4 regions of the Pandoraea commovens genome follow, and region 1 is predicted to be linked to each of the others. Evidence: predicted binding sites of a transcription regulator. Region 1 holds the regulator's gene; each other region holds the start of a gene.
The links. The regulator sigma-54, encoded in region 1, starts transcription at its own class of promoters, with help from an activator protein. The targets are predictions, from matches to a motif close to TGGCANGNAANCTGCTTT.
Positions count from the first base shown of each region.

Region 2: the regulator sigma-54 is predicted to act here: its motif matches at 3,696-3,713, upstream of nirB (nitrite reductase large subunit NirB).
Region 3: the regulator sigma-54 is predicted to act here: its motif matches at 2,217-2,234, upstream of NTU39_RS20440 (acetyl-CoA acetyltransferase).
Region 4: the regulator sigma-54 is predicted to act here: its motif matches at 1,633-1,650, upstream of urtA (urea ABC transporter substrate-binding protein).

Region 1 is NZ_CP102780.1:621,906-627,445, forward strand. It holds gene ptsN (PTS IIA-like nitrogen regulatory protein PtsN) at 1-409, opposite strand, end outside; gene hpf (ribosome hibernation-promoting factor, HPF/YfiA family) at 645-1,001, opposite strand; gene NTU39_RS03285 (RNA polymerase factor sigma-54) at 1,143-2,633, opposite strand; gene lptB (LPS export ABC transporter ATP-binding protein) at 2,727-3,497, opposite strand; gene lptA (lipopolysaccharide transport periplasmic protein LptA) at 3,523-4,221, opposite strand; gene lptC (LPS export ABC transporter periplasmic protein LptC) at 4,218-4,904, opposite strand; gene NTU39_RS03305 (KdsC family phosphatase) at 4,929-5,414, opposite strand; gene NTU39_RS03310 (KpsF/GutQ family sugar-phosphate isomerase) at 5,522-5,540, opposite strand, start outside.
Region 2 is NZ_CP102780.1:4,508,318-4,513,857, reverse strand. It holds gene NTU39_RS20310 (FUSC family protein) at 1-251, opposite strand, end outside; gene NTU39_RS20305 (MarR family winged helix-turn-helix transcriptional regulator) at 267-740, opposite strand; gene NTU39_RS20300 (acyl-CoA dehydrogenase family protein) at 951-2,120, shown strand; gene NTU39_RS20295 (MFS transporter) at 2,121-3,524, shown strand; gene nirB (nitrite reductase large subunit NirB) at 3,880-5,540, shown strand, end outside.
Region 3 is NZ_CP102780.1:4,539,628-4,545,167, forward strand. It holds gene NTU39_RS20435 (acyl-CoA synthetase) at 1-983, opposite strand, end outside; gene NTU39_RS20440 (acetyl-CoA acetyltransferase) at 1,012-2,178, opposite strand; gene NTU39_RS20445 (TRAP transporter substrate-binding protein) at 2,853-3,872, shown strand; gene NTU39_RS20450 (TRAP transporter large permease) at 3,888-5,540, shown strand, end outside.
Region 4 is NZ_CP102780.1:326,629-332,168, reverse strand. It holds gene NTU39_RS01870 (MFS transporter) at 1-959, opposite strand, end outside; gene NTU39_RS01865 (DUF1059 domain-containing protein) at 1,264-1,476, shown strand; gene urtA (urea ABC transporter substrate-binding protein) at 1,764-2,960, shown strand; gene urtB (urea ABC transporter permease subunit UrtB) at 3,024-4,646, shown strand; gene urtC (urea ABC transporter permease subunit UrtC) at 4,647-5,540, shown strand, end outside.

The DNA.
Region 1 (5,540 bases):
GCGCGTTGATCAGGATACTGCGCATCTCGGGGTCCGAGAGCAACTGGGCAATTTCGGACAGGATTTCGAGGTGCTGCTGCGTCGCCTGCTCGGGCACGAGCAACACAAACAGGAGGGAAACCGGCTGACCGTCGGGCGCTTCGAACGGAATGGCCTCTTCCAGGCGGATGAACGCGGCGGCTGGGACCTTCAGGCCTTTAATGCGTCCATGCGGAATCGCCACGCCTTCTCCAAGACCCGTCGAGCCGAGACGCTCACGGGCGAAGAGATTGTCGGTTACCACAGCGCGAGAAAGCCCGGCATTGTTCTCGAAGAGGAGGCCGACCTGTTCGAACAGGCGCTTCTTGCTGGTAACGGACAGTCCAAGCAGGATGTTGGACTCGAGTATGAGTTTGGCTAAACGGTTCATCTTGTAATGCGGGCGAACGCTTAGTCGCCCTCCAACCCCCGATTGACCTCGCATTATAGACCACTCGCCGCCGCGCTCGCGGCAAGTCACGGAAGTGGGGCGAACCATACAAAAGGGGCCGTTCAACGGCCCCGCGGTGGGTGATGCCAGACTTACAACAGACGGATATGCGCTCGGGTGGTTCCTTGCGGGTTTTCGTCGGTATCAGCCAATGCGATTACCACGCCTGAAGATGCTATTGCAGCGGTTCCGCCTCAGGAGGAAGTTCGTGGTGCTTGATGGCCTCGCGACCGTGATCCTGAACCTTGTCCTTGTACTGCATTACCTTGCGGTCGAGCATGTCGATCAGCTTGTCGATGGCGGCATACATATTCTCGTCACACTTCTCGACGAAAATTTCTTTGCCCTTGAGAAACACCGTGACGCTCGCGATCTGGCGTCCGCTCTTCTCCTTGGTCTTGTCGACAGAGAGGATCACCTCGGCGCCGATTAGCTGGTCGAAATGATTCAACACGCGGTTAAGCTTGTTGACGACAAATTCGCGCAGCGAAGGCGTGAGTTCGAGATGGTGTCCACTGATCTTCAGATTCATAGCTGCTCTCCTTGCTGAAATGCCGAAGTGCAGGCCGCGTCAACGTTGACGCTGGCTAGCGAGGGTGCGAGCCATTGACGTGACGCAATGTCGCACTGCGGCGTTATGCCCCAGCGGCCAACATGGCGCACCAGGACTGTCCTACAAAGATTTGCGCAAGTTCACTGCGGGGATTCGCATGGCCTCGCGGTACTTCGCGACAGTGCGCCGCGCCACCACAAAACCTTGCTCTGCCAGCAGTTCCGCGATACGGCTATCGGAAAGGGGGCTCTGCGGGTCTTCAGCTCCTATGAGTTGCTTGATGAGTGCGCGGATGGCGGTCGATGACGCAGCGCCTCCGGCTTCCGTTGCCACGTGTGATCCGAAGAAGTACTTAAGCTCGAAGGTTCCAAATGGAGTGAGCATGTACTTACTCGTCGTCACCCGTGAAATCGTGGATTCATGTAAACCCAGCGTATCAGCAATCTCGCGTAAAACCAAGGGCCGCATGCCGATTTCGCCATGCGTGAAGAAGTTCTTTTGACGCTCGACAATCGCCTGCGCCACCCGCAGGATCGTGTCGAAGCGTTGCTGGATGTTCTTGATCAGCCAGCGCGCTTCCTGCAACTGCTGTTGGAGGTTGCCGGTTCCCGGATCGTTCCGGTTATTTCGGAGAATGCGCGCATACATCTCGTTGATGCGCAGACGCGGCATCACTTCCGGATTCAGCTCCGCCGTCCAGCCGCTCCCTTGCTTGCGTACCAGCACGTCCGGCACGACGTAGTCGGCCTGAGGCGAGCCGTAAGCCGAGCCCGGGAAGGGGTCCAGCGAGCGAATCAGCTGATGCGCGGCGCGCAGACCGTCTTCGCCGACACCCAGCAGGCGGCGCAGACGCGTGTAATCGCGCGCGGCCAGCAGTTCCAGGTGATCGGTGACGATGCGCAGCGACAGGGTGCGCACACCGCTTGCGGGTAGTCGCTGGAGCTGTAGACGCAGGCACTCGGCCGGACTGCGGGCACCCACGCCCGCCGGATCGAAGCTTTGCAGCAGCGCCAGCGCCGCGTTGATTTCTTCCGTTTCGAGCGCCAGCTCTTCGGGCATTTCGGCCTGAATCTCGTCGAGCAGGCTACCGAGGTAGCCGTCTTCGTCCAGCGATTCGATCAGGAATTCCACCAGCGCGCGGTCGCGCGGACTCGCCTTGGTCAGGCGCAGCTGGGCCAGCAGATGTTCGCGGAGATTGGGGTGGTCGACATGCAGTTGCGGACGCGCATTGTCGTCGTCGTCCGATGCGCTGCCGGAGCGGGCGAAGTCGTTCAGGCTCCAGTCGCTGCCATTGTCCGACGCGTTGTCGTCGAAGCGGGCCTCGCCATCGAGTTCGCGCGCTTCGTCGTGGCCGTTGGCGGACTCGTGGCCGTTGTCGTTCGAACTGCTGGACGACGAACTCCGCTCGTTGCGCAGCGACCCGTCTGTGCCCACACGTACCGAACCGGCGAGCCAATCGTCCTCGCGTTCGAGCATCGGGTTCTGGGTGAGCGCGTGCTCGACTTCCTGTTGGAGTTCGAGCGTCGACAGTTGCAACAACCGGATCGATTGCTGCAACTGCGGCGTGAGGGTCAGGTGCTGCGAGGTGCGGAGTTGAAGAGTCGGTTTCATAGCGGTCTCGCCTTCATTGTAGAGGCTTTGTCACGCCAACGGAACCGTCCCTGACTCCTATCGGAGGCAGGGTTTACATGCGAAAAATCTGCTTTACATCCGGAAATTTTCGCCCAGATAGACGCGACGCACGCTTTCGTCGGCAACGATCTGGTCAGGCGTGCCGGCGGCGAGCACCGAGCCTTCGCTGATGATGTACGCGTGATCGCAGATACCCAGCGTCTCGCGCACGTTGTGGTCGGTAATCAGGACACCGATGCCTCGGTCCTTGAGAAAGCGCACGATCCGCTGAATTTCCAGCACGGCGATCGGGTCGACGCCCGCGAACGGTTCGTCGAGCAAAATAAAACGCGGCTGTGTGGCCAGGGCGCGTGCGATTTCCACGCGACGACGCTCGCCACCCGAGAGCGACATCGCCGGATTTTCGCGCAGATGGCCCACTTGAAGCTCGTCGAGCAGGGCTTCGATGCGGCGTTCGATTTCGTCGCGCTTGAGGGGTTTGCCCTGTGCATCGACCTGCAATTCGAGCACGGCGCGAATGTTGTCTTCGACCGTGAGCTTGCGGAACACCGACGCTTCCTGCGGCAGATACGAGACGCCCATGCGGGCGCGCTCGTGGATCGGCAGTTCGCTGATGAGGTTGCCGTCGAGCTGGATTTCGCCATCGTCGGCAGGCACCAGTCCCACGATCATGTAGAACGAGGTTGTCTTGCCCGCGCCGTTCGGGCCAAGCAGACCCACGACCTCGCCGCTCTTCACGTCGAGCGACACGTCCTTGACGACGGTACGCGCGCCGTACTGCTTCTTGAGCGAGCGCACGACGAGCGCGCTGGGCTTGCCCACCGGGGCGTTGCCCGGGTTGATGGTCGAGGCGTTGCTATTGGCAGAATTACTCACGCGGATTCCCGATGTTCTTGGAAGGCGACAGCGGCGGCAGGTCGCCCTTGGGCGCGGTGGCCGGCTTGCTGGCAGCGCCCGGTGCCTGCGCCTGCGCGCCCGTGGCGTTGCGCGGTGCGAGCGTGGCGCGCACGCGACCGTTCGGATTGTTGGGGTTGACCTGATCGGCGCCGCTGTTGGCGGTGTAGACCTCATTGTAGGTGTCGTACGTGATCACGCTGCCGTGAATCTCGTCGAGCACCTTGGTGCCACCGGCCAGGCGCTTGAGCGTGGCCTGCGTGGTGAGCGTCGCGACTTCGGTCTTGCCGTTGTAATAGATGGTCTGGCCCCAGCCGTCGATGTACTCATCCATGCCGTCGCGTTTCTGACGCATGTAGGCGAGCGGGCCGCCCGGCTTGTAGTAAGCGGTGGCGTACTGATAGCCCTCCGGATCCTGAGTCACTTCGACGCGATCGGCCTTCAGGAGAATCGTCCCCTTGGTCATCGTCACGTTGCCGGTGAAGATGTTGACCTGCTTGAGGTCGTCATAGCTCATGTGGTCCGACTCGATATTGAGCGGCTTGTCGCGGTCGGCGCGTTCGGCGTGGGCCAGCGGTGCAGCCAGTGCGCCAAGAACGGCGAAGGCGGCGGCCAGCGCGCGAAGCGCACGCAGCGATACAGTGGCGGGTCGCAGTGAAAGGCGATCGGTCATGGGGTCTTGGGGCCCTGTGGAGTCTGAGATGGCGCGCGCGGAGCGGTCGGCTTAACAGGCAGTGTGGACTGGCCTGACGGCGGCGGGCGCTTGGCGCCCAGTTCCGCCGGCTGGATCGTGCCGTGAACATTGCCGAGCAATTGTACGGCGCGCGAGATGTTATTGAAAATCATGCCGTCGCCATACATCACGGACGACCCGCGGAACAGCTGCACCGGCTTCTCGGTGCGCACGATGTCTTCGTTCACGAGCACCTGGAAGTGCTCGGACAGCGCACGCATTTCGGGATCGCGCGGCCCCGGCTGACGCACCACGACCGCGTCGTCGTACAGATCGACGATCGACATATCGGCGTTGAGCGTGCCACGCTTGCTCGTGGCGGTGACTTCGGGCTGATCCGGCGTGAAGGCGCGCACGGCGGGCATCGTCATGGCCGTGGTCTGGTCGTCTTCGAAGTGCGTCATGTGGACGGCGTTGACGCGGTACTGCGTCACCCCGTTGGGCGCGAGCATGGAAATCACCATGTCGTCGGCGTAGTAATCGGGGATGTGCTGCTTCACGTACGGCGCGCGGTCGGCGTCGGACGGCAGCGTGCGCTGAACGAGCCAGTACGTGCCGGCGGCAAGGCTTGCCAGGACGGCAATCGCGATCAGCGAAGCGGGCGAGACGCGTTGGATGGCCATGAGTGGATCGACTCTCCCGGCGCGTCAGGCGATGGCTTCGGCGAGCAGGGCGTCGTAACGCCCCTGCGCGCGCAAGATGAAGTCGCACAACTCGCGTGCAGCCCCTTCGCCGCCGCGCGTACTCGCGATCCAGTGACAGCGTGCCTTCACTTCGACATGCGCATTGGCCGGGCAGGCGGCGAAGCCTACACGCGTGAGCACGGGCAGGTCGGGCCAGTCGTCGCCGATATGTCCGCAGACGTCGGCCGTCACGCCCACTTTGGCGCACAGGTCTTCAAACGCGGCGCGCTTGTCGTGCACGCCCTGATAGACGTGTGCGACACGTAGATCCGCGGCGCGTTTGGCGACGATATCCGACTGGCGTCCCGTGATGATGGCGGTGACGATGCCGGCTTCGCTGAGCAACTTCAGGCCGTGACCGTCGAGCGAGTCGAAGGTCTTGATGACTTCGCCTGTCGGGCCGTAGCGCAGGCCGCCATCGGTCAGCACGCCGTCGACGTCGAACACCATGACGCGCAGACGCGCCGCGCGTTGCGTGGCAGCGGCGACATCGAACTGAGCGATGCCCGAAGTATTGGCGGGATTCGGTTGACTCGTTTGACTCATTGGCAGAAAACTCACACGACCTTGGCGGCG
Region 2 (5,540 bases), 2.1 Mb from region 1:
AATTCGGGGGTGTTGACGAGCGCGGGCACGAACGCAATGGACGCCGCAGCACCCAGCAGCGTGCCGAGCACGCGGTACAGCGCCTTGGAGCGGGTTGCGCCCGTCAGCGGATGCGAGACGATGTAGACAGTGGCCATCGCCCAGTAGGGACGCGGCAGGCCGAGCGCGAGCGCGATGTAGAGCGCCAGCATCGAGGCGACGAACGCCTTGATCGAGAAAATCCAGTCGCGGGAGGAAGGCCAGGTAAGCACGGTCGACGTCTTTGACTACTTCTTGGGGAGTTCCATCGCGAGGATGGACCCGTCCGGGTCCGCCGCGCGGTTGAGCGTTTCGAACACGCGCAGCACGGCATCGAAATCTTCCCGGGGGATATTCGCGAACACCTTGGCACGCAACTGGCTGAGTTCGACTTCGAGCTTTTCGGCGAGCGTTTCACCCGCTTCGGTGAGCCGCAGCGCATTGGCGCGACGGTCGCTGGCGTCCACTTCGCGCACGACCAGACCGGCCGCGCACAACTGATCGAGCAGGCGCACGAGCGACGCGCCTTCGAGCCCGACGTACTCGGCCAGCTCGACCTGACGCACACCCTGGCCAAGACGGCGGATGAACAGCAGGGGGCCGGCGCTCGCCGCGGAGATGCCGTATTCGACAATCGCGCCCTGCGATAACTGGCGCCATTGTTTGCCCGCCAGCAGCAGATGGCTGGTGAAGACAAAGCGGAGCGATTCTAGGGAGGTCATGGCGAAAGATTATATGTTAACTAATAATTAGGATGCTAGCTAATAGGCTGTTGCGAAATCCGTGGGAATCGTGGGAAGCCTCGGGCAGCATCCTTGGCAGAGGCTGACGTGGCGTGCCTTTCGGCGATGTCGGCGGGTAAGATAGCGGCATCCGGCGCGCAGGCTTCACGCCCGTCGCCAAGTGTTACGACATATTTCAAGGGACGCCCAATGACATCCAAGGGACTGGATAGCGAATCGTTCGAGCTGCTGCTCGCTGCGGTCCAACGCTTCATCCGCGAGCGGCTTGTGCCCGCCGAGAACGACGTCGAGGAGCACGACGAAGTGCCCGCCGTCATCGTCGAAGAGATGAAAGAGATGGGACTGTTCGGCCTGTCGATTCCCGAGGAGTTCGGCGGGATCGGTCTGTCGATGGTGCAGGAAGTGCGCGTGGCCTATGAGTTCGGGCAGACGTCGCTGGCGTTCCGTTCGGTGTTCGGCACGAACGTCGGCATCGGCTCGCAGGGCATTCTGATGGACGGCACCGACGCGCAGAAGCGCGATCTGTTGCCGCGCGTGGCGAGTGGCGAACTGATCATGTCGTTCGCGCTGACCGAGCCGGACGTGGGATCGGACGCGGCTGCGCTCAAGACCCGCGCGGTGCGCGACGGCGACGTCTATGTGCTCGACGGCGTGAAGCGTTTCATCACCAACGCGCCGCGCGCCGGGGCGTTTACGCTGATGGCGCGTACCGGCGGCGAGGGCGCAGGCGGCATTTCGGCGTTCATCGTCCCCGCTGACACCCCGGGCCTGTCGCTGGGCAAGGCAGACAAGAAGATGGGGCAGCGCGGCACGAAGACCTGCGACGTCGTGCTGCAAGGCGCGCGCGTCCCGGCGGCGAACATCATCGGCGGCGAAGCCGGTAAGGGTTTCAAGACGGCCATGAAGGTACTCGACCGGGGGCGTCTGCACGTGGCGGCGCTCGCCTGCGGCATGGCGCAGCGCATTCTCGACGAGTCCGTGGCCTATGCCCGCGAGCGCAAGCAGTTCGGCGAGCGCATCGGCGACTTCCAGTTAGTGCAGGCGATGCTCGCCGACAGTCAGGCCGAACTCTACGCCGGGTGGTCGATGGTGCAGGACTGCGCCGCGCGATACGACGCGAAGCCCGTGGGCAAGCGCGACGCCGACGTCAGCACGCGGGCCTCGTGCGCCAAGCTGTTCTGCACGGAAATGGTCGGACGCGTGGCGGATCGCGGCGTGCAGGTCCACGGCGGGGCGGGCTACATCAATGAATACAAGGTCGAGCGCTTCTATCGCGACGTGCGTCTGCTGCGTCTGTACGAGGGCACCACGCAGATTCAGCAGCTCATCATTGGCCGCGCGTTGATGCAGAGGGACTGAGTGAGCCGACGCGCGCTGCCCTTTCTGGTGGCGTCGACGTTCTTCATGGAGAACCTCGATGCCACCATCATCACCACGTCGCTACCCGCCATGGCGACGGACTTCGGCGTCGCGCCGTCGCAACTGTCCATCGGTCTGTCGGCTTATCTCGTTGCACTCGCTGCGTTCATTCCGGCGAGCGGGTGGCTGGCGGACCGGCTCGGGCCGCGCCGCGTGTTCCCCGCCGCCATCGCGCTTTTCACGCTGGCGTCCGTGCTGTGCGCGATGAGCACAAGCCTCGGCATGTTCACCGCCTGCCGGGTGCTTCAGGGGCTGGCCGGGGCAATGATGGTGCCTGTCGGGAGACTCGTCGTGCTGCGCAATACCCCCAAGCCGGAACTGGTGCGTGCCATTGCAACGATCACATGGCCGGGCCTCGCCGCCCCCGTCCTCGGTCCCGCGCTTGGGGGCTTCATCTCGTCGACGTGGAGTTGGCACTGGATCTTTCTGATCAACGTGCCGCTGGGCCTCGCGGCATTCGCGGGCGCGTTGTGGTTGGTCGGCCCCTCGCCGGGCGAGCGCAAGCCGTTCGATCTGCCGGGCTTCGTGATGAGCGGCGTCGGTGCCAGCTTGCTGATGTTCGGCGTCGAGCTGGCAAGCCGCACGCCTGCCGACTGGCCGATGGTGATCGGTTGCCTCGCCATCGGATTGCTCTCGATGGGCTGGTCGATCCGGCACTTCCTGCACACGCCGCACCCGCTCATCAATCTGGCGGCCATGCGCGTACAGACGTTTGCCGTGACGGTGTGGGGCGGTTCGCTTTTTCGCATGACGATCGGCAGCGCGCCGTTTCTGCTGCCGCTCATGTTCCAACTGGCGTTCGGTCTGAGCGCGGTGACGTCCGGCCTGCTGATGCTCGCACTCTTCGCGGGCAATCTCGGCATCAAGCCCGCAACGACACCGATCCTTAAGCGCTTCGGCTTCCGTCGTGTGCTGCTCGGCAACGGTGTGCTTGTCGTGATCGGCTTTCTGATGTGCGCCGCGCTGTCGTCGACGACCCCGTTCTGGATCGTCGCGCTCGTGCTGCTGTTCGGGGGCATCTGCCGGTCGATGCAGTTCACCACGCTTGCCACGATGGCATTCGCCGACGTGCCACCTGCCGACATGAGCGGCGCTGCGACGCTGTCTTCCGCGCTTCAGCAGATGATGACGGGCATGGGCATCGCGCTTGGTGCGCTCATCCTCAAGTTCACGGAAGTGGCGGGTGTCGCACCGTTCAGCACCGCGAGTTTCCGTTGGACGTTCGTCGTCATGGCGGTGATTGCGTTACTCGCACTGATCGACGGCATGCGCCTGCCGCACGACGCTGGCGCGCAAGTCAGCGGACACAAATCGTCAGGTGCCAAACCGAAGGAAGCCAGTTGACGCACCGCGTGCAGGCATCAAGTTGGTGCGCGCGGGGCTGCGGCCCAGCGTCATGCACTGGTGCGGTGCAACAGATTTAACGTTTTTTAGCGCCACTTTCGGGCGTTTCCCATAGACAACTTCTGATCTTCTCCTTGCCCGGTAACGCTCGGCGGGCGATATCCCACGTGCTGGCACGCTTGTTGCGTTAGCGTTAGTGCCAGCGGCAAAGGCGTCGCCGGCAAAGAATTCAGGTGCGACGTCAGGCGGGACAGCCTGCGACGTACCCACAGGACAACGGCGTCCCTCTGTGCTTCGGCACGGATGGACGCCGTTTTGTTTTTCGGGCGCTGCAGGCGCTACAGGAGAAGACAGCATGCGCAAACCTCGTCTGGTCGTCATCGGCAACGGCATGGCCGGCATCCGCACGCTCGAAGAGCTGCTTGAGATTGCACCGAACCAATACGACATCACCGTGTTCGGCGCCGAGCCGCATCCGAACTACAACCGTATCCTGCTCTCGCCGGTGCTCGCTGGCGAACAGGCGTTCAAGGACATCGTGCTCAATCCGCTCGACTGGTATGCGGAGAAGGGCATCACGTTGCATCTGGGCCGCGAAGTCACGCAGATCGACCGTCGGAGCCGTGTGGTGCGCTGTGCCGACGGCACCGAAGCGCCTTACGACCGTCTGCTCATCGCGACCGGCTCCAGCCCGTTCATTCTGCCGGTGCCGGGCAAGGATCTCGATGGTGTGATCAGCTATCGCGACATCCGCGACACCGAAATCATGATCGAGACGGCCAAGGTGAAGCGTCACGCGGTCGTGATCGGCGGTGGACTGCTCGGTCTGGAGGCGGCCAACGGCCTGAAACTGCGCGGCATGGACGTCACGGTCGTGCATCTGGCCGACACGCTGCTCGAGCGTCAGTTGGACAGCACGGCGGGCAAGCTGCTGCAACAGTCGCTCGAAGCGCGCGGCCTCGCGTTCCGTCTGTCGCATCAGACGTCCGAGATTCTCGGCGACGACAACCGCTGCGTGCGCGCCGTGAAGTTCAGCAACGGCGACGAAATCGCGGCGGATCTCGTGGTGATGGCCGCAGGCATCCGCCCGAATACCACGCTGGCGGAAGCGGCCGGTTTGCACTGCGCACGCGGCATCGTGGTGTCGGACACGCTGCAAACCTACGATCCGCGCATCTACGCCGTGGGCGAATGCGTGAGCCATCGCGGCGTGGCGTACGGTCTCGTCGCGCCGTTGTTCGAGCAGGCCAAGGTCTGCGCGAATCACCTCGCGTTGATGGGCATCGGCAGCTATCGCGGCTCGGTGCTCTCCACGAAGCTCAAGGTCACGGGCATCGATCTGTTCTCGGCGGGCGACTTTCTGGGCGGCGAGGGCACGGAGGAAATCGTGCTGTCGGACCCGGCGAGCGGCGTCTACAAGAAGCTCGTGATTCGCGACGACAAGCTCGTCGGCGCCTGTCTGTATGGCGACACGGCGGACGGCGCGTGGTACTTCAAGCTGCTGCGCGAAGGGCGCACGCTGGGCGAGTTGCGCGAGCGCATCATGTTTGGCGAGTCGAGCGTGGGCGACGTCGGCACGCAAGGGCAGAACCGCGCGTCGGCCATGGCCGATACCGACGAGGTCTGCGGTTGCAACGGCGTTTGCAAGGGCACCATTGTTAAGGCCATCACCGAGAAGGGCCTGTTCACGCTCGACGAAGTGAAGAAGCACACCAAGGCCGCCAGTTCCTGCGGCTCGTGCGCAGGGCTGTGCGAACAGATTCTGATGAGCACGCTCGGTTCGACCTACGACGCCGCGCCGAAGGAGAAGGCCGTGTGCGGCTGCACCGACCTGTCGCACGCAGATGTGCGTCGTGCGGTGCGCGAGCATCGCCTGACCACGCACCGCGCCGCCTTCGACTTCCTCGAATGGCGCACGCCCAACGGCTGCGCAACGTGCCGTCCGGCGCTGAACTACTACATGCTCAGCACGTGGCCGAAGGAAGCGGTGGACGATCCGCAAAGCCGCTTCGTCAA
Region 3 (5,540 bases), 2.1 Mb from region 1:
AGCCACGGCGGCAGCACCGTGATGTTGCCCGTCACCTCGCCCAGTCCGTAGTACTGCACCAGCACGCGGCCCAGCTTCTGCAACGCGTACTTCTGATCGGCGCGGTACATCGGCGCGCCCGCGTAGATCACGAAACGCAGCGAGCTATGGTCGTAGCGGTCCACCGCCGGATCTTCCACCAGCATCTTGACGATGGTCGGCACCGTGAACATGTTGTCGACCCGATGGCGCTCGATTGCCTGCCAGACCTGTTCCGCGTCCATCTTCTCGCCCGGCAGCAACACGCTGGCCGCACCGCGCGCCGTGTTGACGATGGCATGAATGCCCGCGCCATGCGAGAGCGGGGCGACGACCATCGAGCGGCTGCGATACGTGATGCCGGGCATCAGATCGGCCAGATGGTTGGTGACGACGAACGCCATCTGCCCATGCGAGAGTACGCCCGCCTTCGGATGGCCGGTTGTGCCCGAGGTGTAGAAGAACCACAAGGGATCTTCGTACTCCACCTCCTCCTCGTACCCGTCTGCGCCCATGTGTTCGGCAATGAGCGTCTCGTAATGCAGCTCGCCCGCACGCGGCGCACCGAGGGCGATGACGTGTCGCAATGCGGGCGACGCCGCCCGTACCGCATCGACGTGGCCTTCGAAACCCGCGTCGTAAATCATCACGCAAGCGCCGCTCGACTGCCCCAGATACGCCGCTTCGGGGGCGGTGATGCGGAAGTTCGTCGGCACCCACACGGCCCCGAGGCGAAACGCAATCCACGCGCTCTCGAAAATCGGCAAGTTGTTACGCGAATGCACGAGCAACTTGTCGCCCTTCTTCACGCCGAGCTTGCGCAGCGCGTCGACGGCAGCGTTCACGCGGGCGTCGATCTCGCCCCACGTCGCTACGTTGTCGCCGACGATCAGACCGGCTTCGTCCGGGTGCCGGCGTGCGACGTCGGCCAACAGCCGGCCGAGGTTCATAACCTTCTTGAGCATTTCTCGTCTCCTTGATGGCCCGGCACGCTTAGCGCGCTTCGAGAATGCTCACGTAGTTCGCCACGGCCGCGCCGCCCATGTTGAAGACGCCCGCCAGCTTCGCATCGGGAATCTGCATGTCGCCCGCCGTACCCGTCAGTTGCATGGCCGCCATGACGTGCATCGAGACGCCGGTAGCCCCCACGGGATGCCCCTTCGCTTTCAGACCGCCCGACGGATTCACCGGCAGCAGCCCGTTCTTTTCCGTCAACCCTTCGGCGAGGACACTCGCGCCCTGCCCCGGCTTGGCCAGCCCCATCGCTTCGTATTCGATGAGCTCGGCGATGGTGAAGCAGTCGTGCGTCTCGACCAGCGACAGATCCTTGAGCGACACCCCGGCCACGCCCAGCGCCTGACGCCATGCATGCTGCCCGCCTTCGAACGCCAGCGGGTCGCGGCGCGAGAGCGGCAGATAGTCGTTGACCTGCACAGCGGCGCGGAAGCCGACCGCCTTGGGCATGCCACGTGCAACGTCCGCCTTGGAGATGACGAGCGCAGCCGCACCGTCCGACACCATCGAACAGTCGGTGCGCTTGAGCGGCCCGGCCACGAACGGGTTCTTCTCGGAGACGTTGCGGCAGAAGTCGTAGCCAAAGTCGCGACGCATATGCGCGTACGGATTCACCGAGCCGTTGCGATGGTTCTTCGCGGCAATGCGCGCGAGCGCATCGGACTGATCGCCGTAGCGGTCGAAGTAGGCCTGCGCGATGGTGCCGAACACGCCCGCGAAGCCACCGGGAATCCCGGCCTCCTCACGTGCATACGAACACTTGAGCAGCACTTCACCGACCTGCGGCGTGGCGAGTTCGGTCATCTTCTCGAAGCCGATCACGAGCACATGTGTGGCTTTGCCCGCTTCGATGGATTGCAACCCGCCGTGCACGGCAGCCGAACCGGTCGCGCACGCATTTTCGTAGCGTGTGGCGGGTTTGAAACGCAGGCCGGGAATGCGGTTGAAGATGAGCGACGACGGGAAGTCCTGATACAGGAAACCGCCGTTGAAGGTGCCGACGTGAATGGAATCGATCTGTTCGGGCGAGAGGCCCGCATCGTCGAGGGCGGCCTGAGCGACGTCGGCCAGCAGGACCTCGGCGTCGACGTTATCGAGTTTGCCGAACTGGGAGTGGGCCCAGCCGGTAAGGCATGCAGCAACCATGAAGTGTCTCCGGAAAATTGGGGTCATCCAGACTCCGGTGAGCAATTTCGATGCCAGATCCCTGCAAGGCGTCTGCATGCGCGTGGCGCTACACCCGATCTGCCACATCGACGGCCCGGTCAGTCGTCGTTGCGAGGTCATTCTCTTGCCGCGCTTGTGGCGCCTGTGCAATTGACGCAAGCGTAAAGCGGGAGTCACTAGCCCATCAAGTGAATTCTTAAGCACGCCAGGTGAAGCAAATTTGCTGTGCCGCAACAATGACTCGCACGCCGAAGTGCGTGCGACACCTGTCGCACCGGGCGCGGCGACATTTGCGACAAGTGTCGCAAGGCGTCGACGAAATGCGACAGGTGTCACACCCGCATGTTTGCTGGGTTCGGCCGAGTCGCGCACGCGCAGCAAAACGCGCCGCGCCCGAGACATCGCCGCGAAGGCTTGTTGCGCCTGATGAAAGGCCTGTGACAGGCGCACGGCGCACGCCCAGCACTCCCCCCGGGATTTCACTAATGCTTAACAACGTAAGGGTTTTCCCGTTCGGATGCCGAACTGGCATTCGATTTGCGTAAGATTAGCCAGCCACTTTTCCGAGTTGGCCGGGACGTTGCACGGCAGCACGTGTGCACGCCCTGCGCTTCAGACGCAGTCACCAAACCAATAAACAGGAGACATGCAGTATGAGCACCATGGATCGCCGCCACTTCATCAAGGTTGTGGCCGCCACATCGGCCGCCGCCGCTACGGGGTTGTATCAGACGCAGGCGCACGCTGCCGAATTCACACTGAAGTTCGCCAATAACCTGCCGGTCAGCCATCCGATGAACATCCGCGCCAAGGAGATGGCGCAGAAGATCGCGGAGCAATCGAAAGGCCGCATCGACTTCCAGATCTATCCGAACAATCAGCTCGGCTCCGACAGCGACATGCTGAGCCAGATTCGCTCGGGTGCCATCGACTACTTCACGCTCTCGCCACTGATTCTCGGCACGCTCGTACCGTCCGCACAGATTTCGGGCGTGGGCTTCGCGTTCAAGGATTACAGCCAGGTGTGGGCGGCCATGGACGGCGATCTCGGTGCGCACGTGCGCGGCCAGATCTCGAAGACGACCGTGTTCGCGTTCGACAAGATCTGGGAGAACGGTTATCGCCAGATCACCACGAGCAGCCGTCCGATCAACTCGCCGACCGACCTCAAGGGTCTGAAGATCCGCGTGCCGACGAGCCCGCTGTGGACGTCGATGTTCAAGGCGTTCGATTCGTCGCCCACGTCGATCAACTTCGCCGAAGTGTATTCGGCCCTGCAAACGCACATCGTCGAAGCGCAGGAAAACCCGCTGGCGCTGCTGACCACGGCCAAGCTCTACGAAGTCCAGAAGTACGTGTCGATGACGAACCACATGTGGGACGGCTTCTGGTTCCTCGCCAACAAGCAGAAGTGGGACAAGCTGCCGAAGGACCTTCAGGAGATTGTCACCGCCAACGTGAACGCTGCCGCCATGGCGCAGCGCGACGACGTGCGCAAGCTCAACGATGGCGTGATGGCCGAGCTCAAGCAGAAGGGTCTGGTGTTCAACGCCCCGAACAATGAGCAGTTCCGCGACAAGCTTCGCGCCGCCGGCTTCTACGCCGAATGGCACAAGAAGTTTGGCGACGAAGCATGGGCCATGTTGGAAAAGTACACTGGGAAGCTCGCGTAAATGGAAACGTTGACGATGACGGCCGAGCCGACGCACGCGCTCGCCCGCCTCTTCTGCCACGTCAACCGCGCGGTGATGAAAGTCACCGAGGCGGTTGCCGTGCTGCTGGTGGTGGCGGAAACTCTCATCCTGCTCGCGGGCGTGGTCTCGCGTTACGGGTTCGACAATCCGCTCACGTGGTCGGACGAGCTCGCGCAGATTCTGTTCATCTGGCTTTCGATGCTCGGTGCCGTGATCGCCCTGGACCGGGGCGAGCACATGCGCTTGTCCGCCATCGTCAACAAACTTCCCGCTGCTTGGCGCGACTGGTTCCAGACCATGGCCGCGCTGACGGTGTGCGTGTTCGTTGCGCTCATCATCATGCCCGCGTACACGCATGCCATCGAACAGATGGACATCACCACGCCCGCGCTGGAAATCCCCGACGGGCTGCGCGCAGCTGCCCTGCCGGTGGGCGCGGCACTCATGCTCATTGCCGCGATCTCGCGCATGGCGCGCTGCTCCAGTGCGCGTCAGTTCGGCCTCGGCGTGCTATTCGTCGCGGCCCTCGGTGCAGCCCTTTGGCTCGGCCGTCCCGCGCTGATCGCGATGGGCAACTACAACTTGCTGATCTTCTTCGTGCTGATCGTCGGCGCATGCGTGGCCGGTGGTATTCCGATTGCGTTTGCCTTCGGGACCGCCACACTCGCCTATCTGGCGCTCGTGACGGATGCACCGCTGCAAATCGTCGTGAGCCGCATGGACGAAGGCATGTCCGGCCTCGTGCTGCTGTCGGTGCCGCTGTTCGTGCTGCTGGGCGCACTCATCGAGATGAGCGGTCTGGCACGTAGCCTGATCGAATTCATGGCGTCGCTGCTCGGCCATGTGCGCGGCGGCCTGCAATACGTGTTGCTCGGTGCGATGTTCCTCGTCTCGGGCATCTCCGGCTCGAAGGCGGCCGACATGGCGGCCGTCGCCCCGGCGCTATTCCCCGAAATGCAACGTCGCGGTTCGAAGCAGGAAGACCTGGTGGCGCTGCTGTCCGCCACGGGCGCGATGACGGAGACGATTCCGCCGAGCCTCGTACTTATCACCATCGGTGCGGTGTGCGGTGTCTCGATAACGGCGCTCTTCGTCGGCGGTCTTCTGCCCGCCGTGATCGCCACGCTCGCCATCGTCGTCGTGTGCTTTGCCCGCTCGCGCAAGGAAGCGCCGAGCGCAGCACGTCGCGCACCGTGGGGCGTCATCGGCAAGACGTTTATCGTGGCGCTGCCTGCCCTCGCGCTGCCGATTCTGATCCGTACGGCGGTGATCGAAGGTGCGGCCACAGCGACGGAAGTCTCGACCATCGGTATCGCTTACACGATCGTGATCGGGCTGATCGTTCACGCCTTCAAGAAGCACCTGAATTTCAAACGTCTCTATCCGCTGCTCACGGAAACGGCTGCACTCTCCGGCGCGATTCTGCTGATCATCGGTATGGCGACGGCCATGGCCTGGGCGCTCACACAATCGGGTTTCTCCGCGAAGCTCGTCGGCCTGATGCACGGTGTGCCGGGCGGTCAAGTCGGCTTCCTGCTCATCTCGATGGTCGTGTTCATCGTGCTCGGCAGCGTGCTCGAAGGCATTCCGGCCATCGTGCTGTTCGGCCCGCTGCTGTTCCCGGTCGCCCGCTCGCTTGGCATTCAC
Region 4 (5,540 bases), 300 kb from region 1:
ATCAGCGCGAGCACACCGCACAGCGCCGACATGCCGATGCCGAGCAGCAGCACCGGCACCACACCCCAACGCTTCACGAGATGACCGGAGAAGAACGACGGCGCGTACATGCCGACCAGATGCCACTCGATGATGTGTGCGCCATCGTCGATGCTGTGACCGCACGCGACTGCTGCAATCGGCGTCGCCGTCATCACGAACATCATCACCATGAAGCCGATCAGATTGTTCGCGAGCGCCGCGACGTAAATCGGCTGGCGCATGATCTCGCCCAGCGGACGCGCCGGAAGCTCCGTCGCACCGCCCGCCGCCCCACCCGCTGCGTGCACCGGCAAGTCACGCAGAAAGCCGACGAGCAGCAGCAACGAGATGCCCGAGAGGATCGTCACGACGAGATACGAACCGGCGAACGTCACCGGCGCGAGCCAGTCCTTGCTGCCCGCCGCGAGCGCCGGTCCGATCACGGCCGCCAGCACGCCGCCCGTGAGTACGACGGAGATGGCGCGCGGCTTGTCTTCGACGGGCACGACATCCGCCGCCGCAAGCCGGTAGTAACGCGCAAACGCCTGAAACACGCCCACACATGCCGTCCCCGCGCAGAACATCGCGAAGTGCTTCTCGTAAATCGCCATCACCGACACCAGACCGCCCACAGTGCCAAACAGCGCGCCCAGCGCGAAGCCGAGCCGCTGGCCGAAGCGCTGGATCAGCATCGACGCGAAGATCGTTGTAATTGCCGAAGCGACGGTAATGAGCGAGAACGGCAGCGTCGCATACCCCTTGTCGGACGCCAGCATGTAGCCGACGAGGCCGGTCAGCGTGAGGTCGACCGACAACGCCGCCGTGTAGAGCGCCTGACAGGCCGCGAGGACGGCGGCATAGCGTCGGCCCAGTCGACGGCGCTGATGCCCGGCGGGTTCGGAAGGTGGCGCGGTGCGCCCGGCAACGGTATCGGTCATGGTGTGATGTCGAGTCGGTGAGAAGTCTTCGGACGCCGTCATCTTGCCGTCAGCCAATTTGGCACGAATGCCAATCATGCATCAAAAAATGCCAGAGCGGCATGTCGGACACCCCCCGGTGGGGGCATTCCCGCACCTCGATCTAAGGTGCGCACCTGGCGCGTGACTACCCCCTGGGGAAACCCGTCTCGTTACCGTCGCCTCATCCCCTGCGGCCTATACTTTTTGAACCACTTCGCGTGGCGTTCATCGCTCGCTGTGGTTCATGCATGCGTCATCTGTCTGTTTGTGCGAGGAGAGCATCATGGCTCGCAAATTCATCGATTGCCGGGAATTCCCCAGCGAAATGAACTGTTCGGTCGCGCTTTGCGCAGACTCCGAAAACGAATTGCTGGAGGCGGCCGTGCAGCACGCGGTCACGGTCCACAAGCACACCGATTCGGCGGAACTGCGTTCGCTTCTGACATCCCTCTTTCATGACGGCACACCGCCCTTAGATTCGCCGCGCAAAGCCTGACCCTCTCACGCGCGAACGGACAGGTTCGCGCGCCAAGTCGGTGCGCACCAATACGGCGCGCCGTCGCACCACCGTGTCTCGCGCCCATAGCGGGCTTCCTGAAAATCCATCCCCCCGCCCCCGTCGACACGCCTTGCGCCCCTAATGGCAGCACGCTGGCACGACCCTTGCGTTAATTCCCCCTATACCGGATCGACCGGTCTAACCAGGAAAGGGGAAGACGTACCATGAAACGACGCACGCTACTCCAGATGGCGGCCCTCTCGGGCGCCGCATCGCTCACCGGCATGGCGCCCAACTTGTTCGCGCAAAGCAAGCAGCCCATCAAGATCGGTATCCTGCATTCGCTCTCGGGCACGATGGCCATCTCGGAGACGTCGCTCAAGGACGTCGCCCTCATGACCATTGCCGACATCAACGCCAAAGGCGGCGTGATGGGCCGACCGCTCGAAGCCGTGGTCGTCGACCCCGCCTCGAACTGGCCGCTCTTCGCCGAGAAAGCTCGTCAGTTGCTCACCAAGGACAAAGTCGCCGCCGTATTCGGCTGCTGGACGTCGGTGTCGCGCAAGTCGGTGCTGCCCGTCTTCGAAGAACTCAACGGTCTGCTCTACTACCCGGTGCAGTACGAAGGCGAAGAGATGTCGAAGAACGTCTTCTACACGGGCGCTGCACCGAATCAGCAGGCGATCCCCGCTGTGGAATACGTGATGAGCAAGGAAGGCGGCAGCGCCAAGCGCTTCTTCCTGCTCGGCACCGATTACGTCTATCCGCGCACGACCAACAAGATCCTGCGCGCCTTCCTGCACTCGAAGGGCGTCGCCGACAAGGACATTCAGGAGGTCTACACGCCGTTCGGCCACAGCGACTACCAGACCATCGTCGCCAACATCAAACAGTTTGCTCAGGGCGGCAAGACCACCGTCATCTCCACGATCAACGGCGATTCGAACGTGCCGTTCTACAAGGAACTCGGCAATCAGGGCATCAAGGCAACGGACGTGCCGGTCGTGGCGTTCTCGGTCGGCGAAGAGGAACTGCGCGGCATCGACACCAAGCCGCTCGTGGGGCATCTGGCCGCATGGAACTACTTCATGTCGGTCAAGAACCCGACCAACGAAGCGTTCAAGAAGGAATGGTTTGCCTACGTGAAGGCCAAGGGTCTGCCCGGCGGCGACAAGCGCGTGACGAACGACCCGATGGAAGCCACCTTCGTGGGCATGCATATGTGGAAGCAGGCCGTCGAGAAGGCGGGCAGCGTGGACGTCGACAAGGTTCGCACCGCCATGATCGGTCAATCGTTCAAGTCGCCGGACGGCTTCGACATGGTCATGGACGGCAATCACCACCTGCACAAGCCGGTGATGATCGGCGAAATCCGCCCGGACGGTCAGTTCAACGTGGTGTGGAAGACGAAGGCGCCGGTGCGTGCCCAGCCGTGGAGCCCGTTCATCGCGGGTAACGAAGGCAAGCCCGACAAGGTCTGATCTTCCTTCCATTCCTTGCGCCGGAGCCGCACACCGCGCTTCCGGCGCATGCAGAGGTTTCGCATGATAACGATAAGACGCTGGACCGCTGCCGCCCTTGTCCTGCTTTCGCTGGGCGCTGCGCTGACAATCTCCCACCCCGCCCGTGCCGCCGTCACCGACGCCGACCTCACCGCCCTCGCGGGCGACGACTTCGACGCCAAGGCACAAGCCATCGATCACCTCGCCGCCGACGGTTCGCCGCAGGCGGCCGCACTCCTCAAGGCACTCGCCGACGACTCGGCCGTGACCGTGGGCGAGCGCCTCGCGATTCAGAAGGACGACAAGTACGTCGACCCGATCACGGGTGCGCCGGTCAAAGCCGATGACGCCGGGTCGCTCACGCTGAACAACGTGCTGCGCGCAAAGGTTGCGACGGCCGCCGCCGCCGGTACGCTGCTGTCGACCGATCGCGACGCGCGTGCGCAAGCCATCGACACGATGTTGCAGAACCCGTCGCCCGCGTTCAAGACGCTGATCGAACAAGCGCGCCAGAAGGAAACCGATCCTGCGTTGCGCAAACGTCTCGATCAGCTCTGGGCGCAGTCGGCGCTGCACGACACCGATCCGAAGAAGCGCCGTGAAGCCATCGATCTGATTGCCTCTGCGGGCGATCCGCAGATGCGCGATCTGCTGCTGCCCATCGTCGCCAAGCAGGCCGACGGCACCTACGCCGAGCCCGACGCCACCGTGCGCAGCGCCGCCGACATCGCGCTCACGCAACTGGCCGCCGCACAGCGCCGCAGCGAGTTCTTCGGGACGGTGTTCGCCGGTCTGTCGCTCGGCAGCGTGCTGTTGCTCGCGGCACTCGGGCTGGCGATTACCTACGGCCTGATCGGCGTCATCAACATGGCGCACGGCGAGTTTCTGATGGTCGGCGCGTATGCCACCTACGTCGTGCAAACGTTGTTCCAGCGCTTCCTGCCGGGGGCGTTCGACTTCTATCTCGTCGCCGCCGTGCCCGCCGCGTTCGTCGTGGCCGCCGCGCTCGGTTTCGTGCTGGAGCGCACCGTCATCAAGCATTTGTACGGACGTCCGCTGGAGACGCTGCTCACCACGTTCGGTATCAGCCTGCTCCTGATTCAGGCGGTGCGCACGCTGTTCGGCGCGCAGAACGTCGAAGTCATCAATCCGTCGTGGATGAGTGGCGGCGTCGCCGTACTGCCGAATCTGATGCTGCCGTACAACCGCATCGTGATTCTGGTGTTCGCGCTGGTCGTGGTGGCGCTCACGTGGTCGGTGCTCAATCTCACGCGCCTCGGTCTATTCATTCGCGCCGTGACGCAGAACCGCTCGATGGCGGCGTGCGTCGGCGTGAAGACGGGACGCGTCGACAGCTACGCCTTCGCTTTCGGCGCAGGCATCGCCGGTCTCGGCGGCTGCGCCCTCTCGCAGATCGGTAACGTCGGCCCGGACCTCGGTCAGAGCTACATCATCGATTCGTTCATGGCCGTGGTGCTGGGCGGCGTGGGCCAACTCGCGGGGACGATCGTCGGCGCATTCGGTCTGGGCATCGCCAACAAGCTGCTCGAACCCGTGTGGGGCGCAGTGCTTGCGAAGATCGCCGTGCTGATCCTGATCGTGCTGTTCATCCAGAAACGCCCGCAGGGCATGTTTGCGCTCAAAGGGCGCAGTGCGGAGGCCTGAATGCAGACGTCGAACTTTCTTCCCGAAGGTGTCGCCCCGACGATGCCACTGGACGTGCCCGCGCGCGCCCGTCTGCTGCCGAAACACGTCGCCCCGGTGCTGCTGGCGTTCGTGCTGGCGGTGATGGTGATCGTGCCGGTGTGTGCGCTGGTGTTGCCCGCCACACATCCGTTGCATCTATCGGCATACGCCATGACGCTCGTCGGCAAGATCATGTGCTACGCGATTGCCGCGCTGGCGCTCGATCTCGTGTGGGGGTACTGCGGCATTCTGAGCCTCGGTCACGGCCTGTTCTTCGCGCTTGGCGGCTATGCGATGGGGATGTACCTCATGCGCGGAATCGGTCGCGACGGCGTGTATCACAGCGATCTGCCCGACTTCATGGTGTTCCTCGACTGGAAAGAACTGCCCTGGTACTGGACCGGCACCGAGCACTTCGCCTGGGCGATGTTCCTCGTCGTGGCGCTGCCGGGTGTGGTCGCGTGGCTCTTCGGATATCTGGCGTTCCGCTCGCGCGTGAAGGGCGTCTATCTGTCGATCATCACGCAAGCGCTCACGTTCGCCGCCATGCTGCTGTTCTATCGCAACGAGACCGGCTTCGGCGGTAACAATGGCTTTACCGATTTCAAGCGCATTCTGGGCTACTCGATCACCTCGGCGAACACGCGTACGGTGCTGTTTCTGGTGACGTTCGCTGTGCTGGTCGGCGCGTTCCTGTTGTGCCGCGCACTGGTGGTGTCGAAGTTCGGACGCGTCGTCACCGCGATTCGCGACGGCGAGTCCCGCGCCATGTTCCTCGGCTATCGACCGCTCAGCTACAAGTTGTTCGTCTGGACGCTGTCGGCCATGCTGTGCGGCATTGCCGGTGCGCTCTATGTGCCGCAGGTCGGCATC